3 regions of the Shinella sp. GW821-FHT11G07 genome follow, and region 1 is predicted to be linked to each of the others. Evidence: predicted binding sites of a transcription regulator. Region 1 holds the regulator's gene; each other region holds the start of a gene.
The links. The regulator PhoB, encoded in region 1, activates phosphate uptake and scavenging genes when phosphate is short. The targets are predictions, from matches to a motif close to TGTCATNNANCTGTCAT.

Region 1 (2,266 bases):
CGATCGTCACGATCGCCAAGCGCCAGCCGATGGCGGCGGACCTGCGCGAAATCATGGGCGCCATCCGCATCGCGGCCGAACTGGAGCGCGTCGGCGACCTTGGCAAGAACACCGCCAAGCGCGTCATCGCCGTGCAGAGCTCGGGCATGCCGCGCAAGCTTACCCGCGGTCTCGAGCATCTCGCGGAACTCGCGCTGATGCAGCTGAAAGAAGTCCTCGACGTCTACGCGACCCGCTCGATCGAGAAGGCCAAGGCCATCCGCGAGCGCGACGACGAGATCGACGCGATCTACACGTCGCTGTTCCGCGAACTCCTGACCTACATGATGGAAGATCCGCGCAACATCACGCCCTGCACGCATCTCCTGTTTTGCGCCAAGAACATCGAGCGCATCGGCGACCACGCGACCAACATTGCGGAAACCATCTACTACATGGCGACCGGCTCGCAGCCCGAGGGTGAACGCCCGAAGGACGACACCACGACGTCGGTGGTCACTGCCGACGTTACCGACGCCTCCGAGTAAGGAGTTTCACCTCCATGGTGCCCAGAATTGCCGTCGTCGAAGACGAGGAGGCGCTCAGCGTCCTCCTGCGCTACAATCTCGAGGCCGAAGGTTTTGAGGTCGATACGATCCTGAACGGTGACGAGGCCGAGATGCGCCTGCAGGAGCGCCTGCCGGACCTTCTCATCCTCGACTGGATGCTGCCGGGCGTTTCGGGCATCGAGCTGTGCCGGCGGTTGCGCCAGCGTCCGGAAACCGAGCGCCTGCCGATCATCATGCTGACGGCACGCGGCGAGGAAAGCGAGCGCGTGCGCGGGCTCGCCACCGGCGCCGACGACTATGTCGTCAAGCCGTTCTCGACGCCGGAGCTCGTCGCGCGCGTTCGCGCCATGCTGCGCCGTGCAAAACCCGAGGTCGTCTCGACGGTGCTGCGCTGCGGCGATATCGAACTCGACCGCGAGACGCATCGCGTGCACCGCCGCACCCGCGAGGTCCGCCTCGGCCCGACGGAGTTCCGCCTCCTGGAGTTCCTGATGACCTCGCCCGGCCGCGTCTTCTCGCGCTCGCAGCTTCTCGACGGCGTCTGGGGCCATGACATCTATGTCGACGAGCGCACCGTCGACGTGCATGTCGGGCGCCTGCGCAAGGCGCTCAACTTCGCCAACATGCAGGACGTCATCCGCACCGTCCGCGGCGCCGGCTACTCGCTGGAAACCTGAGCCAAGCGTTTCCTCCCAAGGACGGAAATGGGCCCTTTGGGGCCTGTTTGCGTTTTGGGGGCTGCGCGTCTCTCGTCAGCACAAAAGAAAAGGGCCCTTCCGGGCCCTTATCGCATTCAGCTCTTCGTTTCTGCTAGCGCATCCGGCGCCGTTCAGCCGAGGGCTGGTAGGCGAGGCGCTGGTGGTAGGTGCAGTAGGGCGAGTTGTCCGGGGATTCGTTGCCGCAGAAGTGGAAGTCGTCGTTCAGCGGGTCGCCGATCGGCCACTTGCAGGTGCGCTCGGTCAGCTCGGTCAGTTCCAGCTTCCGCGACATCGGCACAACCACTTTGTTGCCGTTGGCGGGGACCGGAAGCTGCTCCGTCTGTGCGTCGAAATCGGCGTCGATGTCTTCCTTGGCGAGGATCGCGCCGGTCGGACGTGCCGCTACGCGAGCGGGGACCGGACGGGCCGCGAAGTTCGACGGCCGCGGCGTTGCAACGGCCGGACGCTTCGGGCGGGCGGCGGTCGGCGTGCCGCCGGCTTTCGCGCGGCCCGGCAGGTTCAGGCGGTGCACCTTGCCGATGACGGCGTTACGGCTGACGCCGCCGAGCTGCGCTGCGATCTGGCTCGCGCTCAGACCTTCGCTCCAGAGCTTCTTGAGTTTCTCGACCCGCTCGTCTGTCCAGTTCATCTTCTCGTCTCCGTTCGACGCTCGCGATGCGGGAATCCCTCATCGCGTTCCGGATGGGTCCGGAACTTGAACGCCCTAACTCTTTTGGTGACTAGTTCCGCCGCTTGCAGTCTAGTAATTGGTCTTTAACCTAGAGTTCGGGGGACTCTGTGACAAGAGTCGCGGGAATCGGTGCGAATCGATTTCGGAGTTTTCCCCAACTTGCTGCCCTGGTGTGACTCAAGAGCGACACCTTGCGCGCGTATCGTGAATCCTCACGTTGCGGTAGGTTCAGCGGCATTTCAGACGTGCATTTCATTGACATTGCAGGGAGAAATGCTGATAGTGCCGCATGCCGCCGAAAGGCGGTTTTTGATTTTTCTAAAGCCTGG
Region 2 (2,266 bases), on a different contig from region 1:
TCGTGTTGCCGCGCCAGTCGATATTGCCGCCGACCCAACTGCGCAGCCAGATGGCCGGCATCATGCAGTCGCGCACGATCATGGCCGGGACGGACCAGAGGGAGAGCCGCCAGCCCTTGGCAAGCGCAAGCGCCACTTCCGGCAGGTAGATGGCTGCGAGCACCAGAAGTGCGGCCGGCGCAAGCGTTGCGTCGGACATCATGGCCGCGACAAGCGCCAGTAGCAGCGGCGGGATGGCGCCGAGCAGGATTTCCGGCGTGAAGAAACTCGGGAAGGTGACACGGCGCAGGCGCGACCAGCGGCACTGGCGCGACCAGATGTCGTGCCCCGTGCGGCGCCCCAGCGGCTGCTCGAAGGGCGATGAAACGAGGTGGACCTTCAGGCCCAGGCGGCTGACAAGCTTGGTGGAGGCCGCATCCTCGGCGATTTCCGCACTCAGCGCATGGATGCCGCCGTTCGCATCGAGCATGGGCTTGTACCAGAGCATGCTCTTGCCCTGTGCAAAACCGAGCCCCAGCGCTTCGCCGGCATATTGCCAGCGGGCCTGCTGGGTGTTGAGGAACATGCATTCCACCTCCGCCCAGAAGCCATCCGGCCGCGAGCCGAGCGGCGTCGAGCAGACCAGGCCTGAATCGGTCCGCCAGCCGCCCATCAGGTGCTGGATGTAATCCGGCGGCATCAGCACGTTGGAATCGGCGAGGATCACCCAATCATGACGTGCTGCCTGCCAGCCCTTGACGCAATTGTTGAGTTTTGGATTGGCGCTGACGCGGTCGTCACCGACGAGGATGCGCGCTGCGACATGGGAATGCCGCGCGGCGGTCTTCTCGATTTCCGGGATGATGGGATCGCTGCCATGGGCGACGCAAAACAGCAGCTCATAGTCCGGCCAGGTCAGGCGAAAGGCACGATCCAGCGTTTCGGCCGTAAAATTCTCGATACCGCGGACGGGAACGACGATCGAGACCGGTGGCTTTTCGTCGATTGCCGGCGGTGCGGCGTCGGCTGGTTTCAGCCGCTTGCCGGCGATCACGATGCTGGCGAGGTTGGTCGCGACAAGAGCGCCCGAGGCAAGGGCGAAGGCCTGAGCCATGTCCATTCAACGCGTACTCCGCTTGGCGCCGGTCCTGGCGGCTGCCGGGTGCATTCACGCGGGAAGAGACATCATTGTCACATGACAGGCGAATGACGCGCCGCAATACGCGCGTTCGAAGGACGGTGATTTCCGGAGGCTTTCGTCTTCGGCTTGCCATCCCCGCCGGAGCGGAGATGGCCATTTTTCAGGTTTTTTCAGATGCTTCCCGGATTCAAGACAGGAAGTCGGCCGTTGTCGTGACCTTGCCGTAGCCGAATTCGAGCGCCGACATGATCGTGGCGTGAACCTGCGCGGCGGGCACGACCGAATCACCGAATGCCTTGTCGCGCGTGGCGCAGGCATCGTGCACGACGGTGAGCCCGTAACCGAGATCGGCGGCGGCGCGGGCGGTCGCGTCGATGCAGACGTCGCTCATCGCACCGACCACCACGACCTCTTCGATGCCGCCGTCCTGCAAGGTCTGCTGGAGTGTCGTTTCGCGGAAGGAATTCGGAAAATTCTTGACCACGACCGTATCGCCGGCCTGCGGCGTCACCGCCGGGATCGGGTGGATGCCGTCGGTGTTCGGGGCAAAGAGCGGCGAATCGGCCTCCTTCGCCACGTGATGGACGTGGATGATCCGGTCACCCTTGCCGCGGGCGGCGTCGACGACGCGGGCGGCGTTGGCGGCGGCGGCATCGATGCCGGTCAGCGCGAAGCTGCCGGAGGCGAGATAATCCTTCTGGAGGTCGACGATGATGACGGCGCGTTTGCTCATGGGAGATCCTTTCTGCACATGATTGAAGTCATGGACATTCTGCCTCGGGCCTGCCATCTCTCGCCATTGGCGATATCGACATAATACAGGGTGAAAGTGACATGGCAGCCGCGGCCGAGATTGGACTGGTGCTTTATCCGGGGGTACAGATGGCGGCCGTGCTCGGCATGACCGATCTCTTCAATTCGGCGATGGAACTGGCCGGCCGGAAGGGTGCGGCGGGGCCGGTGCTCGGGGTCAGCCATTGGCGGTTGGAGGACGGGCAGCCGGTGCGCATCGAAGCGAGTGCTCTCCCGACCGGGGCGTCGCGGCCCTGCGTTCTCGTGCTGCCGCCGGCGCTTGGCGATCCCATCCGCCGGGAGGACGCGGCGCCCTTCGCCGCCTGGCTGCGCGAATGCCATGCCAATGGCATT
Region 3 (2,266 bases), on a different contig from region 1:
GACACGGGGATGTAGCCGAGCGCGCTCGCCTCATCGCCGCCACGGCTGAAGGCGACGCGGAAGAGATCGAGCACGCGGTTGATACGCCCTTCTCCGCGGTCCTTCGGCACGACCGCATAGGTGACGACCGTCATCGGATAGGCCTTTTCACCCGCAGCTTCGGCGGCATCGGCGGCAGAACCCGTCGTGCCGTCCCAGGTGGCCGTCTCCAGGCCCGCCTGGAAGGCCTCCGGGCTTGGCCGGATGAACGTGCCGGCCTGGTTTTGCAGCGAAACAAAGGGCAGGCCGAGGCGCACGACCTGGCCATATTCGAGATAGGAAATGCTGTTCTTCGTCGTGGTCGCCAGGCTCGCGAGCCCGCCGGTACCCTTCTCGCCCTTGCCGAGCGGCCACTCGATCAGCGTGCCGGCGCCCGGCTTTTGCGCCCATTCCGGGCTGCTTTTGGAGAGGAACCCCGTGAAGGCCAGGGTCGAGCCTGATCCGTCCTCACGATGCAGAACCTCGATCGCCGCATCCGGTAGGGCGAGATCCGGGTTCAACGCCTTGATGGAGGGGTCGGACCATTTGGTGACCTTGCCGAGATAGATATCAGCAATCAAGGGGCCGGACAGGCGAAGCGCCCCGGCACCTATGCCATCGACATTGGCGACGACGACGATGCCCCCCATGACGACGGGGAACTGGAGGAGGTCGCGCGCCTTCAGTTCCTCGGCCGGCAGCGGGGCATCCGTTGCGGCAAAATCCGTCTCGATCTGACCGAGGCGCATCACGCCGGCGAGCGAGCCGACCGGCTCGTAGTCGACGCGCCAGTCCGGTGACGTGAAGTCGCCGCCATCCGTGCGCGTCGCCTCGTAATCATGCGACCAGAGCTGGATGATCGGCGCGGCAAAGGTCGATCCGGCACCAAGAATGGGCTCCGCATGGACGCTCGCGGCGGAAAAAATTACAGCGCCAAGCAACAGCGCAAACCTGCTCCACACATTGCGGGCAAGGGGTTGGAATGCATTCATCATGAATCTCCCCTCGTCAATGCGCACCTTCAGACAACGGGAAGCCGCCCCGACAGTCATCACCGACTGCCAGGCGCGAAAATGCGCATGACCATAAGACGTAAATTAGCAAACTGCGTTTTCAGCCATTCTTTACTATTAAGTTTGCTTGACGGGCACATGACAATATTAGCGGCATCGCCACAATCGCTCCGAGACGACTGTCATCTGCGTGAAATGTCGGCGTGCTCCAAACCACGCCACGCGCCACGTCCGATGGAGATCCCGATGAACGACGCATCCCAGCCGAAAACCCTCAGCAACCGAACGGCCATCGTCACCGGCTCGACCAGCGGCATTGGCCTTGCCATCGCCCGCCGTTTCGCCGCTGCGGGGGCGAACATCGTCATCAACGGGCTGGGTGATGCGGCCGCAATCGAGGCAGAGCGCGCCGGCATCGAGGCGGATTATGGCGTGCGCTGCCTGTATTCGCCGGCCAACATGCTTTCCGGCAGCGAAATCGGCGAGATGGTGAAACTCGCACTCAACACATTTGGACGCTGCGACATCCTCGTCAACAATGCGGGCATCCAGCATGTCGCGCCGATCGAGGAATTTCCCGATGATAAATGGCAGGCGATCATCCAGATCAACCTCGTCGCCGCGTTCCATACCATCAAGGCTGCACTGCCGGCGATGAAAGAGCATGGCTTCGGCCGTATCATCAATGTCGCCTCTGCCCATGCGCTCGTCGCCTCGCCGTACAAATCCGCCTATGTGGCAGCCAAGCACGGCATTGCCGGCCTGACAAAAACCGTCGCGCTGGAAGCCGCCACCAATGGCGTCACGGTCAACGCCATTTGCCCCGGCTATGTCTGGACGCCGCTCGTCGAAAAACAGATCCCCGACACGATGGCCGCACGCGGGCTTACCAAGGAGCAGGTCATCCATGACGTGCTGCTCGAGGCCCAGCCGACGAAGCAGTTCGTCACGGTCGAGCAAGTCGCCGGCCTCGCCCTCTACCTCGCCAGCGAGGAGGCGGCCTCGATGACCGGTGCGATCCTTTCGCTCGACGGCGGCTGGACGGCGCACTGATCGTCGCCCACCCTATTTTTCTCCTGTAGGAATCAATGACATGAAGGCCACCGACGTCCGCAACGCCTACGCCATGCCGCTGACGAACCCCGCCTATCCGCCGGGTCCCTACCGCTTCATCGATCGGGAATATGTCATCATCAGCTACCGGACGGATCCCGATGCGCTGCGCGCCGTGGTGC

Region 2: a site for PhoB is predicted at 1,175-1,191, ahead of AC1RT2_RS05700 (ceramide glucosyltransferase). Genes of this name have one in related genera too.
Region 3: a site for PhoB is predicted at 1,159-1,175, ahead of pstS (phosphate ABC transporter substrate-binding protein PstS). Genes of this name have one in related genera too.

Annotation. Positions count from the first base shown of each region.
Region 1 covers NZ_JBXARJ010000006.1:108,282-110,547, reverse strand. Annotated here, with positions in the region: gene phoU (phosphate signaling complex protein PhoU) at 1-527, shown strand, start outside; gene phoB (phosphate regulon transcriptional regulator PhoB) at 542-1,225, shown strand; gene AC1RT2_RS13495 (GcrA family cell cycle regulator) at 1,359-1,895, opposite strand.
Region 2 covers NZ_JBXARJ010000002.1:456,930-459,195, forward strand. Annotated here, with positions in the region: gene AC1RT2_RS05700 (ceramide glucosyltransferase) at 1-1,093, opposite strand, end outside; gene AC1RT2_RS05705 (cysteine hydrolase family protein) at 1,308-1,853, opposite strand; gene AC1RT2_RS05710 (GlxA family transcriptional regulator) at 1,955-2,266, shown strand, end outside.
Region 3 covers NZ_JBXARJ010000001.1:292,194-294,459, forward strand. Annotated here, with positions in the region: gene pstS (phosphate ABC transporter substrate-binding protein PstS) at 1-1,013, opposite strand, end outside; gene AC1RT2_RS01315 (3-hydroxybutyrate dehydrogenase) at 1,278-2,084, shown strand; gene AC1RT2_RS01320 (acetoacetate decarboxylase) at 2,125-2,266, shown strand, end outside.